2 regions of the Enterobacter sp. H2G27 genome follow, and region 2 is predicted to be linked to the other one. Evidence: predicted binding sites of a transcription regulator. Region 2 holds the regulator's gene; the other holds the start of a gene.
The links. Region 2 encodes Fur, which represses iron uptake genes when iron is present. Its sites were predicted from a motif close to ATAATAATGAGAACNACTATCAA; they were not measured.

Region 1: a site for Fur is predicted at 3,302-3,324, ahead of bfd (bacterioferritin-associated ferredoxin). Genes of this name have one in related genera too.

What each region holds. Positions count from the first base shown of each region.
Region 1 covers NZ_JBSVSI010000001.1:3,881,743-3,891,072, reverse strand. The annotation lists gene fusA (elongation factor G) at 1-1,925, shown strand, start outside; gene tuf (elongation factor Tu) at 1,995-3,179, shown strand; gene bfd (bacterioferritin-associated ferredoxin) at 3,359-3,553, shown strand; gene bfr (bacterioferritin) at 3,626-4,102, shown strand; gene ACW9E7_RS18565 (prepilin peptidase) at 4,086-4,559, opposite strand; gene rpsJ (30S ribosomal protein S10) at 4,940-5,251, shown strand; gene rplC (50S ribosomal protein L3) at 5,284-5,913, shown strand; gene rplD (50S ribosomal protein L4) at 5,924-6,529, shown strand; gene rplW (50S ribosomal protein L23) at 6,526-6,828, shown strand; gene rplB (50S ribosomal protein L2) at 6,846-7,667, shown strand; gene rpsS (30S ribosomal protein S19) at 7,684-7,962, shown strand; gene rplV (50S ribosomal protein L22) at 7,977-8,309, shown strand; gene rpsC (30S ribosomal protein S3) at 8,327-9,028, shown strand; gene rplP (50S ribosomal protein L16) at 9,041-9,330, shown strand, end outside.
Region 2 covers NZ_JBSVSI010000001.1:1,008,593-1,017,922, reverse strand. The annotation lists gene ybfE (LexA regulated protein) at 77-364, shown strand; gene fldA (flavodoxin FldA) at 520-1,050, shown strand; gene fur (ferric iron uptake transcriptional regulator) at 1,342-1,788, shown strand; gene chiQ (ChiQ/YbfN family lipoprotein) at 1,881-2,207, opposite strand; gene chiP (chitoporin ChiP) at 2,255-3,652, opposite strand; gene glnS (glutamine--tRNA ligase) at 4,099-5,766, opposite strand; gene nagE (N-acetylglucosamine-specific PTS transporter subunit IIBC) at 5,936-7,957, opposite strand; gene nagB (glucosamine-6-phosphate deaminase) at 8,286-9,086, shown strand; gene nagA (N-acetylglucosamine-6-phosphate deacetylase) at 9,142-9,330, shown strand, end outside.

The DNA of each region.
Region 1 (9,330 bases), 2.9 Mb from region 2:
CCTCCGCAGCGACTACTGCATTCTGGTCAGGTATGGCTAAGCAGTACGAACCGCATCGCGTAAACATCATCGACACCCCAGGGCACGTTGACTTCACCATCGAAGTAGAACGTTCCATGCGTGTTCTTGACGGCGCGGTAATGGTTTATTGCGCAGTTGGTGGTGTTCAGCCACAGTCTGAAACCGTATGGCGTCAGGCGAACAAATATAAAGTTCCACGCATCGCGTTCGTTAACAAAATGGACCGTATGGGTGCTAACTTCCTGAAAGTTGTTGGTCAGATCAAAACCCGTCTGGGCGCGAACCCTGTTCCGCTGCAGCTGGCAATTGGTGCTGAAGAAGGCTTCACCGGCGTTATCGACCTGGTGAAAATGAAAGCCATCAACTGGAACGATGCAGACCAGGGCGTTACCTTCGAATACGAAGATATCCCAGCTGCAATGCAGGACCTGGCTGACGAATGGCACCAGAACCTGATCGAATCCGCTGCTGAAGCTTCTGAAGAGCTGATGGAGAAATACCTGGGTGGTGAAGAACTGACTGAAGAAGAGATCAAAAAAGCTCTGCGTCAGCGCGTTCTGAACAACGAAATCATCCTGGTAACCTGTGGTTCTGCGTTCAAGAACAAAGGTGTTCAGGCGATGCTGGATGCGGTAGTTGACTACCTGCCATCCCCGGTTGACGTTCCTGCGATCAACGGCATCCTGGACGACGGTAAAGATACTCCGGCTGAGCGTCACGCAAGCGACGAAGAGCCATTCTCTGCACTGGCGTTCAAAATTGCTACCGACCCATTCGTGGGTAACCTGACCTTCTTCCGCGTTTATTCTGGTGTGGTTAACTCCGGTGACACCATCCTGAACTCCGTGAAAGCGGCGCGTGAGCGTTTTGGCCGTATCGTACAGATGCACGCTAACAAACGTGAAGAGATCAAAGAAGTTCGTGCGGGCGACATCGCTGCAGCTATCGGTCTGAAAGACGTGACCACTGGTGACACCCTGTGTGACCCGGATCACCCGATCATTCTGGAGCGTATGGAATTCCCTGAGCCGGTAATCTCCATCGCAGTTGAACCAAAAACCAAAGCTGACCAGGAAAAAATGGGTCTGGCTCTGGGCCGTCTGGCGAAAGAAGACCCATCATTCCGCGTATGGACTGATGAAGAATCTAACCAGACCATCATCGCTGGTATGGGTGAACTGCACCTGGACATCATCGTTGACCGTATGAAGCGTGAATTCAACGTTGAAGCGAACGTGGGTAAACCTCAGGTTGCTTACCGCGAAGCGATTCGCGCGAAAGTTACCGACATTGAAGGTAAACACGCTAAGCAGTCTGGTGGTCGCGGTCAGTACGGTCACGTTGTGATCGACATGTACCCACTGGAGCCGGGCTCTAACCCGAAAGGTTACGAGTTCATCAACGACATCAAAGGTGGTGTAATTCCTGGCGAATACATCCCTGCCGTTGATAAAGGCATCCAGGAACAGCTGAAAGCGGGCCCTCTGGCTGGCTATCCGGTTGTTGACATGGGTGTTCGTCTGCACTTCGGTTCTTACCACGACGTTGACTCCTCTGAACTGGCGTTTAAACTGGCTGCGTCTATTGCCTTTAAAGAAGGCTTTAAGAAAGCAAAACCAGTTCTGCTTGAGCCAATCATGAAGGTTGAAGTAGAAACTCCTGAAGAGAACACCGGTGACGTTATCGGTGACTTGAGCCGTCGTCGCGGTATGCTGCGTGGTCAGGAATCCGAAGTAACTGGCGTTAAGATCCACGCTGAAGTTCCGCTGTCTGAAATGTTCGGATATGCGACTCAGCTGCGTTCTCTGACCAAAGGTCGTGCATCATACACCATGGAATTCCTGAAGTATGATGATGCGCCTAACAACGTTGCTCAGGCCGTTATTGAAGCCCGTGGTAAGTAATCCACAGGATTAAAACCTAAGTCCCGTGCTCTCTCCAGAGGGGAGAGCACTATAGTAAGGAATATAGCCGTGTCTAAAGAAAAATTTGAACGTACAAAACCGCACGTCAACGTTGGTACTATCGGCCACGTTGACCATGGTAAAACTACCCTGACTGCTGCAATCACTACCGTTCTGGCTAAAACCTACGGTGGTTCTGCTCGTGCATTCGACCAGATCGATAACGCACCAGAAGAAAAAGCTCGTGGTATCACCATCAACACTTCCCACGTTGAATATGACACCCCGACTCGCCACTACGCACACGTAGACTGCCCAGGCCACGCCGACTATGTTAAAAACATGATCACCGGTGCTGCGCAGATGGACGGCGCGATCCTGGTTGTTGCTGCGACTGACGGCCCAATGCCTCAGACTCGTGAGCACATCCTGCTGGGTCGTCAGGTAGGCGTTCCTTTCATCATCGTGTTCCTGAACAAGTGCGACATGGTTGATGACGAAGAGCTGCTGGAACTGGTAGAGATGGAAGTTCGTGAACTGCTGTCTCAGTACGATTTCCCAGGCGACGATACTCCAATCGTTCGTGGTTCTGCTCTGAAAGCGCTGGAAGGCGAAGCTGAGTGGGAAGCGAAAATCATCGAACTGGCTGGCTTCCTGGATTCTTACATCCCAGAACCAGAGCGTGCGATTGACAAGCCATTCCTGCTGCCAATCGAAGACGTATTCTCCATCTCCGGTCGTGGTACCGTTGTTACCGGTCGTGTAGAGCGCGGTATCATCAAAGTTGGTGAGGAAGTTGAAATCGTTGGTATCAAAGAGACTGCAAAGTCTACCTGTACTGGCGTTGAAATGTTCCGCAAACTGCTGGACGAAGGCCGTGCTGGTGAGAACGTTGGTGTTCTGCTGCGTGGTATCAAACGTGAAGAAATCGAACGTGGTCAGGTTCTGGCGAAGCCAGGCTCAATCAAGCCACACACCAAGTTCGAATCTGAAGTGTACATTCTGTCCAAAGACGAAGGCGGCCGTCATACTCCGTTCTTCAAAGGCTACCGTCCACAGTTCTACTTCCGTACAACTGACGTGACCGGTACCATCGAACTGCCAGAAGGCGTTGAGATGGTAATGCCAGGCGACAACATCAAGATGGTTGTGACTCTGATCCACCCAATCGCGATGGACGACGGTCTGCGTTTCGCAATCCGTGAAGGCGGCCGTACCGTTGGCGCGGGCGTTGTTGCTAAAGTTCTGGGCTAATTAATTATCCCCGAATAAAAAAGGACGCTTCGGCGTCCTTTTTTGTTTTCTGCCGCTCAGGTATTTGTCACAAAATTTCGCATTTTTTGCCTGCTCCCTCCCCGCATTCTGGCGTTTGTGCTATTGTAATCATAACCATTCTCACTTACACTTTGCGCATAATTTGAACGGGAGTTTATATGTACGTTTGTTTATGTAATGGTGTAAGCGACAAAAAAATACGTCAGGCCGTTCGCCAGTTCCAGCCCCAGTCATTCCAGCAGCTTCGCAAATTTGTTCCGGTGGGAAATCAATGCGGTAAATGTGTACGTGCTGCGCGAGAGATCATGCAGGACGAACTGATGCAGATCCCGGAATACAAAGAGATCGCGTAAGCGCCCATCTTTTTTTTGACATCCCTGTAGCCCGATCTACGCTTCAATGAGTGGAAGCGGAGGGACTATATAATGAAAGGTGATGTTAAAATCATAAGTTATCTCAATAAATTATTGGGAAATGAGCTTGTCGCAATCAACCAGTACTTTCTTCACGCGAGAATGTTCAAAAACTGGGGACTCAAACGTTTAAACGACGTTGAGTACCATGAATCTATAGATGAGATGAAACACGCTGATAAATATATCGAGCGTATTTTATTCCTTGAAGGCATTCCAAACCTGCAGGATCTCGGCAAGCTGGGCATCGGAGAAGATGTCGAAGAGATGCTGCGTTCCGACCTCAGGCTGGAGCTTGAAGGCGCCAAAGATCTCCGTGAAGCCATTGCCTATGCTGACAGCGTACATGACTACGTCAGTCGCGATATGATGATCCAGATCCTGGCCGATGAAGAAGGCCATATTGACTGGCTGGAAACGGAGCTGGATCTGATTGCTAAAATCGGCCTGCAAAACTATCTTCAGTCACAGATTAAAGTGGAAGAATAAGCAACGTCTTCCAGCCAACGCATAAACCCGCTGCTGCCAGAAATGGCCCAAAAGGCAGCGGGTTTTTTATTGCCTTCTTATCAGGGCGGATTAACGAAAAAACAATAATGCAAAGAAGCGCCATCAGCGCCGCGAGTAGCGCCAGCGTAGGCAGTACGCACCAGCCGTGCCATGCGCCAAGCGCAGCCAGGTATTTTACATCGCCATATCCCATACCTTCACGTCGGCGGATAAACCAGTAGCCCCAGTAAATAACGGCAAAACCGATATATCCAGCCATCGCACCCACCACCGCACGTGGCAGAAAATCCGGATGGATACAGAGCTGAAAAAGCAGGCCCGCCCATAGCAGCGGGCAGAGAAATTTATCGGGAAGCAGACCGTAGCGAATATCGGCATGTACCAGTAAGGCAGTCAGCGAAAGATAGATCAGCAGAAAGGGGAGGGTGGTTAGCATGAAAAAGGCCTCAAGCGGGTTTGGGCGCATACTCGTTATAATCGGCCTTGCCGGCAATGCATAAAAAACGGAGACGCGTAGCGGCTCGAAACAAAACATCGACGCAGATTACATTGCATAAAATGTTGCGCGCTCTTACGAATACTGCGCCTCTGACGCTTAATTTCTAAACGGCACTTGCGTCTTGCCCAGATTTACGTATAATGCGCGGGCTTGTCGTAATTGACGGCGGGTTCAATCAGAACCAGAGTAGCTCATTTTGTTACTCAACAATGCTCCCAATTGGGGAGCTACGTAAGAACGGTTACACTCTCCCATCAATCGTAATGGGTTTGAGGAGTAATCATTTTCGTTTATAAAATAATTGGAGCTCTGGTCTCATGCAGAACCAAAGAATCCGTATCCGCCTTAAAGCGTTTGATCATCGTCTGATCGATCAATCAACCGCGGAAATCGTCGAGACTGCTAAGCGCACTGGTGCGCAAGTCCGTGGTCCGATCCCGCTGCCGACCCGCAAAGAGCGCTTCACCGTTCTGATCTCTCCGCACGTCAACAAAGACGCGCGCGATCAGTACGAAATCCGCACTCACAAGCGTCTGGTTGACATCGTTGAGCCAACTGAGAAAACCGTTGATGCTCTGATGCGTCTGGATCTGGCTGCCGGTGTAGACGTGCAGATCAGCCTGGGTTAATCAGGTCATCGAGCGATTGAGAGGTTGAAACAATGATTGGTTTAGTCGGTAAAAAAGTGGGTATGACCCGCATCTTCACTGAAGATGGCGTTTCTATCCCAGTAACCGTAATCGAAGTTGAAGCAAACCGCGTTACTCAGGTTAAAGATCTGGCTAACGATGGCTACCGCGCTATTCAGGTTACCACTGGTGCTAAAAAAGCTAACCGTGTAACCAAACCAGAAGCGGGTCACTTCGCTAAAGCTGGCGTAGAAGCTGGCCGTGGTCTGTGGGAATTCCGTCTTGCTGAAGGCGAAGAGTTCACCGTAGGTCAGGACATTAGCGTTGAGCTGTTTGCTGACGTTAAAAAAGTTGACGTAACCGGTACCTCTAAAGGTAAAGGTTTTGCTGGTACCGTTAAGCGCTGGAACTTCCGTACCCAGGACGCTACTCACGGTAACTCCTTGTCTCACCGCGTTCCGGGTTCTATCGGTCAGAACCAGACTCCGGGCAAAGTGTTCAAAGGCAAGAAAATGGCAGGTCAGCTGGGTAACGAACGTGTAACCGTTCAGAGCCTGGACGTAGTACGTGTTGACGCTGAGCGCAACCTGCTGCTGGTTAAAGGTGCAGTTCCGGGTGCAACCGGTAGCGACCTGATCGTTAAACCAGCTGTGAAGGCGTAAGGGGATAGCAATGGAATTAGTATTGAAAGACGCGCAGAGCGCGCTGACTGTTTCCGAAACTACCTTCGGTCGTGATTTCAACGAAGCGCTGGTTCACCAGGTTGTTGTTGCTTATGCAGCTGGTGCTCGTCAGGGTACTCGTGCTCAGAAGACTCGTGCTGAAGTAACTGGTTCTGGCAAAAAGCCATGGCGCCAGAAAGGTACCGGCCGTGCGCGTTCAGGTTCTATCAAGAGCCCGATCTGGCGTTCAGGTGGCGTGACCTTCGCTGCGCGTCCACAGGACCACAGTCAAAAAGTTAACAAAAAGATGTACCGCGGCGCGCTGAAAAGCATCCTGTCCGAACTGGTACGTCAGGATCGTCTGATCGTTGTCGAGAAGTTCTCTGTTGAAGCGCCTAAAACTAAGCTGCTGGCACAGAAACTGAAAGACATGGCTCTGGAAGATGTGCTGATCATCACCGGTGAGCTGGACGAGAACCTGTTCCTGGCCGCACGTAACCTGCACAAGGTTGACGTACGCGATGCGACTGGTATCGACCCGGTTAGCCTGATCGCCTTCGACAAAGTCGTAATGACTGCTGATGCTGTTAAGCAAGTTGAGGAGATGCTGGCATGATTCGTGAAGAACGTCTGCTGAAGGTGCTTCGCGCACCGCACGTTTCTGAAAAAGCGTCTACTGCGATGGAAAAAACAAACACCATCGTTCTCAAAGTTGCTAAAGACGCGACCAAAGCAGAGATCAAAGCTGCTGTGCAGAAACTGTTTGAAGTCGAAGTCGAAGTCGTTAACACCCTGGTAGTTAAAGGGAAAGTTAAACGTCACGGACAGCGTATCGGTCGTCGTAGCGACTGGAAAAAAGCTTACGTCACCCTGAAAGAAGGCCAGAATCTGGACTTCGTTGGCGGCGCTGAGTAAGTCGGAGGAGTAATACAATGGCAGTTGTTAAATGTAAACCGACATCTCCGGGTCGTCGCCACGTAGTTAAAGTGGTTAACCCTGAGCTGCACAAGGGCAAACCTTTTGCTCCGTTGCTGGAAAAAAACAGCAAATCCGGTGGTCGTAACAACAATGGCCGTATCACCACTCGTCACATCGGTGGTGGCCACAAGCAGGCTTATCGTATTGTTGACTTCAAACGCAACAAAGACGGTATCCCAGCAGTTGTTGAACGTCTTGAGTACGATCCGAACCGTTCCGCGAACATCGCGCTGGTTCTGTACAAAGACGGCGAACGCCGTTACATCCTGGCCCCTAAAGGCCTGAAAGCTGGCGACCAGATTCAGTCTGGCGTTGATGCTGCAATCAAAGCAGGCAACACCCTGCCGATGCGCAATATCCCGGTTGGTTCTACCGTTCATAACGTAGAAATGAAACCAGGTAAAGGCGGTCAGCTGGCACGTTCCGCTGGTACTTACGTTCAGATCGTTGCTCGTGATGGTGCTTATGTCACCCTGCGTCTGCGTTCTGGTGAAATGCGTAAAGTCGAAGCAGACTGCCGCGCTACTCTGGGCGAAGTTGGCAATGCTGAGCATATGCTGCGCGTTCTGGGTAAAGCTGGTGCTGCACGCTGGCGTGGTGTTCGTCCTACCGTTCGCGGTACTGCGATGAACCCAGTCGATCACCCACATGGTGGTGGTGAAGGTCGTAACTTTGGTAAGCACCCGGTATCTCCGTGGGGCGTTCAGACCAAAGGTAAGAAGACCCGCAGCAACAAGCGTACTGATAAATTTATCGTACGTCGCCGTAGCAAATAATTTTAGAGGATAAGCCATGCCACGTTCTCTCAAGAAAGGTCCTTTTATTGACCTGCACTTGCTGAAGAAGGTAGAGAAAGCGGTGGAAAGCGGAGACAAGAAGCCCCTGCGCACTTGGTCCCGTCGTTCAACGATCTTTCCTAACATGATCGGTTTGACCATCGCTGTCCATAATGGTCGTCAGCACGTTCCAGTCTTTGTTACCGACGAAATGGTTGGTCACAAACTGGGTGAATTCGCACCGACTCGTACTTATCGCGGCCACGCTGCTGATAAAAAAGCGAAGAAGAAATAAGGTAGGAGGAAGAGATGGAAACTTTAGCTCAACATCGCCATGCTCGTTCTTCTGCTCAGAAGGTTCGCCTTGTTGCTGACCTGATTCGCGGTAAGAAAGTGTCGCAGGCCCTGGACATTCTGACCTATACCAACAAGAAAGCTGCGGTATTGGTCAAGAAAGTACTGGAATCTGCCATTGCTAACGCTGAACACAACGATGGCGCTGACATCGACGATCTGAAAGTTGCGAAAATTTTCGTAGATGAAGGCCCAAGCATGAAGCGCATTATGCCGCGTGCGAAAGGTCGTGCAGATCGCATCCTGAAGCGCACCAGCCACATTACTGTGGTTGTGTCCGATCGCTGAGACTCTGGAGACTAGCAATGGGTCAGAAAGTACATCCTAATGGTATTCGCCTGGGTATTGTAAAACCATGGAACTCTACCTGGTTTGCGAACACCAAAGAATTCGCTGACAACCTGGACAGCGATTTTAAAGTACGTCAGTACCTGACTAAGGAACTGGCTAAAGCGTCTGTATCTCGTATCGTTATCGAGCGTCCAGCGAAGAGCATCCGTGTGACTATTCACACTGCTCGTCCTGGCATCGTTATCGGTAAGAAAGGCGAAGACGTAGAAAAACTGCGCAAGGTCGTAGCGGATATCGCTGGCGTTCCTGCACAGATCAATATCGCTGAAGTTCGTAAGCCTGAACTGGACGCTAAATTGGTTGCTGACAGCATCACTTCACAGCTGGAACGTCGTGTTATGTTCCGTCGTGCTATGAAGCGTGCTGTACAGAACGCAATGCGTCTGGGCGCTAAAGGTATCAAAGTTGAAGTTAGCGGCCGTCTGGGCGGCGCGGAAATCGCACGTACCGAATGGTACCGTGAAGGTCGCGTACCGCTGCACACTCTGCGTGCTGACATCGACTACAACACCTCTGAAGCGCACACCACTTACGGTGTAATCGGCGTTAAGGTATGGATCTTCAAAGGTGAGATCCTGGGTGGTATGGCTGCTGTTGAACAACCGGAAAAACCGGCTGCTCAACCTAAAAAGCAGCAGCGTAAAGGCCGTAAATAAGGAGCGTCGCTGATGTTACAACCAAAGCGTACAAAATTCCGTAAAGTGCACAAAGGCCGCAACCGTGGTCTGGCGCAGGGTACGGATGTTAGCTTCGGCACTTTCGGTCTGAAAGCTGTTGGCCGTGGTCGTCTGACTGCACGTCAGATCGAAGCAGCACGTCGTGCAATGACCCGTGCAGTTAAGCGTCAAGGTAAGATCTGGATCCGTGTATTCCCGGACAAACCGATCACCGAGAAGCCGCTGGAAGTTCGTATGGGTAAAGGTAAAGGTAACGTGGAGTACTGGGTTGCCTTGATCCA
Region 2 (9,330 bases):
TTTTGGTGATGTATGATGGCGCGCTTATCGCCCGGGCATTAGCAGGGCGGCGTGTTTCCCCCGAAGTCTCAGAATCATGGCCAAAGAACAAACGGACCGTACGACACTAGATCTGTTCGCGAATGAGCGTCGCCCGGGACGACCGAAGACGAATCCGCTTTCGCGCGATGAACAGCTGCGTATCAATAAACGCAATCAGCTTAAACGCGATAAAAATCGCGGGCTTAAGCGTGTCGAACTGAAGCTTAACGCCGACGCCGTCGATGCGCTGAACGAGCTGGCTGACGCGCGAAATATCAGCCGCAGCGAGCTCATTGAAGAGATGTTAATCGCCCAGCTTGAGACGTTACGCAGCCAGGCATAAGTCTGAAAATCCTCTTTATTACCCTTTTCATGTAGCACAGAGTGCAGTCCTGCGCGATAGCTGTTTCCGCAGGGTTGCCAGTTCTGCTATTATTGCCCTTATCCGTGGCCGAATTGCGCCACCATACTATTAAGTTTCAAGAGGTTATTTTACTCATGGCAATCATCGGCATTTTCTTTGGCAGTGATACCGGCAATACCGAAAATATCGCAAAAAACATTCAAAAACAGCTCGGTAAAGACGTTGCTGATGTGCATGACATTGCCAAGAGCAGCAAAGAAGATCTGGAAGGCTATGACATTCTGCTGCTGGGTATCCCAACCTGGTACTACGGTGAAGCCCAGTGCGACTGGGATGATTTCTTCCCGACGCTGGAAGAAGTGGACTTCAACGGTAAGCTGGTTGCCCTGTTTGGCTGCGGTGACCAGGAAGACTACGCTGAGTATTTCTGTGACGCGCTGGGGACCATCCGCGACATCATTGAGCCGAACGGCGCGGTTATCGTAGGCCACTGGCCGACCGCTGGTTACCACTTCGAAGCGTCTAAAGGCCTGGCCGATGACGATCATTTCGTGGGTCTGGCCATCGACGAAGACCGTCAGCCAGAACTGACCGCAGAGCGCGTTGAGAAATGGGTTAAGCAGATCCGTGAAGAACTGCACCTGGACGATATTCTTAACGCCTGATTTTTCTCGCGGCGCAACGGCGGTTGCGCCCGCGCACCAGGTCAAACCGATTAAATTAATTGCTACAATCTTTTAACTTTTTCGCCCAGACCTGTACAATGTCTCCCTGATAAAATGTGGTTTTCCATTGAGCAAGTTTGTTGGTGATACCCCATTTTTATAAGCATATTTTGCCTGAGACTTGCAGTTTTCATTTAGCCATGGCAGTTCTATAATGAGACGCATTATCCCAGGTGCATTTTCTGTCACTTCCTACAGAAGTGAATCGTTTAGCAACAGGACAGATTCCGCATGACTGACAACAATACCGCATTAAAGAAGGCTGGCCTGAAAGTTACGCTTCCTCGGTTAAAAATCCTCGAAGTGCTTCAGGGTCCAGACAATCACCATGTCAGTGCGGAAGACCTTTATAAACGTCTTATCGACATGGGTGAAGAGATTGGGCTGGCTACCGTCTATCGCGTGCTGAACCAGTTTGATGACGCGGGCATTGTCACCCGTCATAATTTCGAAGGCGGTAAATCTGTTTTCGAACTGACCCAGCAGCAGCACCACGATCATCTGATCTGCCTCGACTGCGGCAAGGTCATTGAATTCAGCGATGATTCCATCGAAGCGCGCCAGCGTGAAATCGCCGCGCGTCACGGTATCCGCCTGACCAACCACAGCCTGTACCTTTACGGTCACTGCGCTGAAGGCGACTGCCGCGAAGATGACCACGCGCACGACGCAAAATAAGCAAGTGTTCATACTCTGAGCCAGCCGAAAGGTTGGCTTTTTTTTGCCAGAAAAAAGCCCGGTAAGCGCAGCGCCACCGGGCGTAAAACAACTTATTTATTATTGTTGCGTATCTCGTTCCAGATCTTATTGCAACGCTTGGCCACTTCCTGATCGTTACCGGTTTTACGCGCCTGGATACAGGCCTGGTAATCCATCACGCGGACATTCTCCCGCGTCGCAAACTGCTCATGCGCTTTCTCTTTCTTCAGCACGTTCAGCACGCTCTGACAGGCTTCAATTTTCTCCGGCGATCCTTCTGCTGTATTAATACAGGCGCTATAGGCCTCCTTCAGCCGGGAATCTTCTTTCGGTGCCTCACTCTGAGCACACGCCACCAGCCCTGATGCCAGTAACGCGACGATTACGATTTTTTTCATCATATGCAGTCTCCGGTCCGGCGGGATCTAACCCGCCGGAAGATTCATCAGAGGATAGTGAACGGTGCGATAACCATGAATTTCACGTCACGTTCATCCTGGAAGATGTTGCCGTAACCGCCCGCGTAGCTCGGGATATCGGAGTGGTTGTCATACTGAGTGAAGTGCAGTTTGAACATTGTGCCTTTCGCGCGGCCATCCTGCAGGGTATAGATAGCATCGAGGCTGTAAGAAGACTCTTTCAGGCGATAGTTGGGATCGTAGTATGCGTCCGGAGTTGCCATATCGGCAGGTTTTGCATCCCAGGCGTAAGCGTAAGAAGCGCCCACCGCCCAGCCAGGCAGGTTCCAGTTTTTCAGGTCGTACATTGCGCCGAAGAAGACCGCTTTCTCGCCGTCGGCGTTGAAGTCTGAGCGGTTATCCCACCAGATATCAAGACGACCGTTGGATGAGGCATAGGTCGGGGTCATACGCTGCAGGAAGTAGCCCTGCTGCCCTTCCGCCTTCACCCATGTTCCTTCCAGACGTAAATCAACCTGACCGACCTTATAGCCGAAGGTTAGCGCCTGCAGCCACGCGGTGCCATCATAAATGTCATTGACGCCACCGTTGCTGACTTTGTCGCGCGTACCGTAGAACTGATAGCTGGTACTCAGCGGGCTACCCGCGACATCAAACTTATAGCTGGCCTTGGCAAAGTACTGATCGATATACCCTTGCGCCTGGCCAAATGCTGCTTCGAGAACCAGATCGTTTTTGAAGTCGTATTTCGCCCCCAGCGAGTGGAGATAATCGACTTTGGTTTTCTTATCGTTCTGGTAGAACTTGTCCATCTCGATGTGCCAGGGTGCTTTGTACTCGTTGGTCCACATATAGGAGAAGCTCAACGCACCCGCATCACCGTAGTCAAAGTTCGCCCCGGCTTCCGCACCCTGATAGGTACCCGGCATAAAACTCCAGTGCGGTGCTAACAGGGTCTGGCCAGTTGGCTGAATATAACCACCGCGCGCCCATACCGGACCGTATTTAAATTTTGCAGCGGCTTTGTAAAGGCTGATGCCGCTCTTATCCCCGGACCAGTCTTCTTTATACGCTTTATTGCTGGAGGAGAAGGCAATTTCATTCGGGTGGGCGCTGTCGCCGTTTTCCGCCATTTCAATCGCGGTAAACGCAGCAATATCCAGACCGAACATATCCGCGGCATAGCCTGACTGGAAGTCCAGGTTGGCGTTCCAGGTGGAATGAGAAAGGTTGGTTTTGTATTTGTCTTCGGTGACGTCTTTACGGTCACGTTCACGCTGCCAGTAATAGATACCGCCCGTGAGGGTAGAATCGTCGATGAAGCCTGCCGCTTTCGCCTCTGGTGTCACCACCAGGCCCGACATTGCTGTCACACCGGCAATAGCCAGCGCCAGCGCACTACGTTTGCCACTGAACGTACGCATAGATTATTCCTCTTTGACGAATTAAAACGCCTGAAACGGCGTAAATAAAAAAGACCAAATGGTCAGGGGTAGTTTTAAATACCCTCGAATTAACTACCGTCGTTAGGTTATTTTTCGCGACGCGAATTATCAATGCTTTTTAGCGGACAAAAGTCAGGATTATGACGAAGTGCACATAATTAGTAGTGCTTTGTAACATTTGCAGGGAGGCGAGGAATGGCGGGAAATTTTCAAGTATTTCAGTGGCTAGACGAGAAACATCTTCCCTTTCTTATAACCTTTTTGTTTTTCCTAATGACACAAACTTTTTTTTGAAAAATAAGTAGCACCTCATTGACCTGATATTTTTATCACACCTTTTTAGGCCCTGGCTTAATACCCTGATCGTTAAATAAAAAAACGCCGCATAGTGCGGCGTTTGTCTCTCATTGACCAGACCAGCAATATTATTCGCCGATCTTCGTCCAGGTATCACGCAGACCTACGGTACGGTTAAATACCGGTTTTTCTGCCGTGCTGTGTCGGCTGTCCAGGCAGAAGTAACCTTCACGTTCGAACTGGAACGCTTTGCCTGCTTCAGCGTTTTTCAGAGAAGGCTCCGCATAGCCCTGCTTAATCACCAAAGATTCCGGGTTGATGGTCGCCAGGAAGTCTTCCGCAGCACCAGGGTTAGGCACGCTGAACAGACGATCGTACAGACGAATTTCTACCGGCAGCGCGTGGGATGCGCTCACCCAGTGGATAACGCCTTTCACCTTGCGGCCATCCGCAGGATCTTTGCTCAGCGTTTCAGCATCATAAGAACAGAAGATGGTGGTGATATTCCCTTCTGCATCTTTCTCAACGCGCTCGGCTTTGATGACGTAGGCATTACGCAGACGCACTTCTTTACCCAGCACCAGACGCTTGTACTGCTTGTTGGCTTCTTCGCGGAAGTCAGCGCGGTCAATCCAGATGTCACCGCTGAACGGCACGTCACGGCTACCCATTTCCGGTTTGTTCGGATGGTTAGGCATGGAGACCAGCTCGCTTTCACCCTGCGGATAGTTTTCGATAACCAGTTTCACCGGGTCGATAACCGCCATCGCGCGCGGAGCGTTTTCGTTGAGATCTTCGCGAATGCAGGATTCCAGGGAGGCCATCTCGATGGTGTTATCCTGCTTAGTCACGCCGATACGTTTGCAGAACTCACGAATAGAGGCGGCAGTGTAACCACGACGACGCAGACCCGAGATGGTTGGCATACGCGGATCGTCCCAGCCCTCAACGTGCTTGTCGGTCACCAGCAGGTTCAGCTTACGCTTGGACATCACGGTGTATTCCAGGTTAAGACGAGAGAACTCGTACTGGCGCGGATGCACAGGAATGGTGATGTTATCCAGAACCCAGTCGTACAGACGACGGTTGTCCTGGAACTCCAGCGTACACAGGGAGTGCGTAATGCCTTCCAGCGCATCGCTGATGCAGTGGGTAAAGTCGTACATCGGGTAGATGCACCACTTGTTGCCGGTCTGGTGGTGTTCCGCAAACTTAATGCGGTACAGCACCGGATCGCGCATCACGATGAACGGAGACGCCATGTCGATTTTGGCACGCAGGCACGCTTTGCCTTCTTCGAAGCCACCGGCACGCATTTTTTCAAACAGCGCCAGGTTCTCTTCCACGCTGCGGTCGCGGAACGGGCTGTTTTTGCCTGGTGCGGTCAGCGTACCGCGATACTCACGGATCTCGTCAGCAGACAGCTCGTCGACATACGCCAGACCTTTGTTGATAAGCTCTACCGCATAGGCGTACAGCTGATCAAAATAGTCAGAGGAGTAGCAGATATCGCCAGACCAGTTGAAGCCCAGCCATTGCACGTCGTTCTTAATGGACTCAACGTATTCGATGTCTTCTTTTACTGGGTTGGTGTCATCGAAACGCAGGTTGCACTGTCCCTGGTAGTCTTGCGCAATGCCAAAGTTCAGGCAGATGGACTTCGCATGCCCGATATGCAGGTAGCCGTTCGGCTCCGGCGGAAAGCGGGTATGAATTGTGGTGTGCTTACCACTGGCCAGATCTTCATCGATGATCTGACGAATAAAGTTACTCGGGCGGGCTTCAGCCTCACTCATCGTGGATTCCTCAAAGCGTAAACAACGTATAACGGCATATGATCTTATAAGCCGGACGTAGTGACAACCCTTAAAACGTCTCTGAAGAAAATAATGGGGGCATTTGCTGCAAAAAAAAGCGGCGGAGGATCTCCCCCGCCGCTTAAGGCATGACTCTACTCAGGAGCGATTACTTGCCTTTAATCTCGTACAGCGGTGTTTGACCCGCAACAACCTGACCTTTCGCCTGAATGACCAGGCCGCTGAAGTCGTCGATGTTGCTGCAAACGACCGGGCTTATCATGGAGCGCGCGTTGGCGTTCAGGAAGTCCAGATCCATTTCCAGAATCGGCTGCCCGGCCACCACTTCAGCGCCCTCTTCCACCAGGCGAGTAAAGCCCTGACCGTTCAGCGCAACGGTATCGATACCCATATGGACAACGATCTCCGCGCCATTTTCGGTTTCGAGGCAGAACGCGTGGTTGGTGTTGAAGATTTTCACGATGGTACCGGCCGCCGGAGACACAACGATTTTTTCCGTTGGTTTCACCGCCACACCGTCACCCACCGCTTTGCTGGCGAAGGCTTCATCAGGCACCTGCTCAATCGCAACCACTTCACCGGTTACCGGTGAAACCAGCGCGGCTATCGTTTTGGCGTTGGGTACCGCCTGCGGTTTTGCAGCCGCTGGCGCGGCGGCAGGGGCGGCAGAAGCTTCTGCTGCGGCTACCGGGCCGGTAGTTTTCATGGCATTAGCAATTTTCTCTGCCACAAAGCCAACGATAATCTGCACGCTGGTTTTGTTCAGGCGGATAACACCGGACGCGCCCAGACGTTTGGCCAGCGCTTCGTTCACCAGGGAAGAGTCTTTGACGTTCAGACGCAGACGAGTGATACAGGCATCGATACCGGTCAGGTTGTCAGAACCGCCTACTGCGGCGATGTACTGACGCGCCAGACCTGAAACGTCCTGGTCCTGAGCACCGCTCACGTTCATATCCTGACCATCCGCTTCGCTACCGGCCACGGCCAGTTCACGACCCGGTGTCATGAGGTTAAATTTGGTGATAGTGAAACGGAACACTACGTAGTAGATCGCGAAGAACACCAGACCTTGCGGGATCAGCATCCACCAGTGGGTCGCCAGCGGGTTACGGGACGAAAGCACCATATCCACCAGACCGGCGCTGAAGCCGAAACCGGCAATCCACTGCATGCTGGCAGCGATGAACACGGAGATACCGGTCAGCACGGCGTGGATCACATACAGAACCGGCGCCACGAACATGAAGGAGAACTCCAGCGGCTCGGTGATACCGGTGAAGAAGGCCGCGAACGCGCCCGCCATCATGATACCCAGCACTTTCGCTTTATTCTCTGGACGCGCGCAGTGGTAGATAGCCAGCGCAGCACCCGGTAGACCAAACATCATGATCGGGAAGAAGCCCGCCTGGTAACGACCGGTGATACCGACAACCGCTTTACCTGCTTCGATGGACTGTGCGCCACCCAGGAAGTTAGGGATATCGTTAATACCGGCAACGTCGAACCAGAACACGGAGTTCAGCGCGTGGTGCAGACCAACCGGGATCAGCAGACGGTTGAAGAACGCGTACACGCCCGCACCGACAGAACCCAGTTTCTGGATGTGCTCACCGAAGTTCACCAGACCGTCGAAAATCATCGGCCAGACGTACATCATGATGAACGCGACAACGATCATCACAAACGAGGTCAGGATAGGGACCAGACGGCGGCCGCTAAAGAAGGAGAGCGCTTTTGGCAGCTCTACGCTGCTGAAGCGGTTATACAGTTCGGCAGAGATGATACCCACAAGGATACCGACAAACTGGTTGCTGATCTTACCGAATGCCGCCGGAACCTGGTCCGCCGGAATTTTTTGGATCATGGCCACTGCTGCAGGTGAGCAGAGAGTGGTTAAGACGAGGAAACCGACAAAACCGGTCAGCGCAGCGGCACCGTCTTTGTCTTTGGACATACCGTAAGCCACACCAATCGCGAACAACACGGACATATTGTCGATAATGGCGGAACCTGACTTGATAAAGAACGCCGCCAGCGCGCTGGTATTACCCCAGCCGTTGGGGTCGATCCAGTAGCCGACACCCATCAGGATGGCTGCGGCAGGCAGCGTGGCGACCGGCACCATAAGTGCGCGGCCAACCTTTTGTAAATAACCTAGAATACTCACTTTCTTCCCCCTATGAGACCCCGTTTAAGGCATGTTCTCAGCTCTGTTTTTTATTGTGTCACGAACTATAGATACAGTTGATGCTTCACTGGCATTGTGAGTGTGTGAAAAATTAATTCGTATCGCAAATTAAACGCGTACTTTTTGTGATTTTTGTCACCAAATATCGTTATTAACCCTCCCTTTCACTGGCTAACAGTGAAAACTTATTTTATCATTCAAAAAATCAAGACGGATTGATCCGGCCTGAAAGTTTCCAGGTTACGCTTAAGTATCAGGTTCCGATAGCTATCCGCCCACTCTTCTACTTTAACTCTTGAGGTGAACAATGAGACTGATTCCCCTGGTAACTGCTGAACAAGTTGGTAAATGGGCCGCTCGCCATATCGTTAACCGTATCAACGCCTTTAAACCAACTGCCGATCGTCCTTTCGTTCTTGGACTTCCGACAGGCGGCACACCGCTGACCGCCTACAAGGCGCTGGTTGAGATGCATAAAGCAGGCCAGGTTAGCTTCAAGCATGTTGTGACATTCAACATGGATGAATACGTTGGCTTACCGAAAGACCACCCGGAAAGCTACCATAGCTTTATGCACCGTAATTTCTTTGATCACGTTGATATTCCAGCTGAAAATATTAACCTGCTGAATGGAAACGCGCCTGATATTGACGCAGAATGCCGTCAGTATGAAGAAAAAATCCGTTCTTACGGTAAGATCCACCTGTTTATGGGTGGTGTAGGTAATGATGGTCACATCGCGTTTAACGAACCGGCGTCATCTCTGGCTTCCCGCACCCGTATTAAAACGCTGACCCATGACACGCGCGTGGCAAACTCCCGCTTCTTTGACGGCGATGTTAACCAGGTTCCAAAATACGCCCTGACCGTAGGCGTAGGCACCCTGCTGGATGCTGAAGAAGTGATGATTCTGGTGCTGGGCAGCGTGAAAGCCCAGGCGCTCCAGGCTGCCGTTGAAGGCAACGTAAACCATATGTGGACCATAAGCTGCCTGCAGCTGCATCCGAAATCAGTCATCGTCTGCGACGAACCATCCACGATGGAGCTGAAGGTTAAAACGCTGAAGTACTTCAACGAGTTAGAAGCTGAGAACATCAAAGGTCTGTAATTGAATAACCGCCTCTTCATCAAGAGGCGGCCGCTTTTTTTAACCGGGGGTAGTTATGTACGCTTTAACCCACGGTCGGATTTATACCGGCCATGATATTCTGGATGACCATGCGATTGTTATCGCTGATGGCCTGATTGAACGTGTTTGCCCGCTGGCAGAACTGCCGCCGGAGATTGAACAGCGCTCACTCAATGGAGCAGTAATCTCCCCCGGTTTCATCGACGTGCAGCTCAACGGCTGC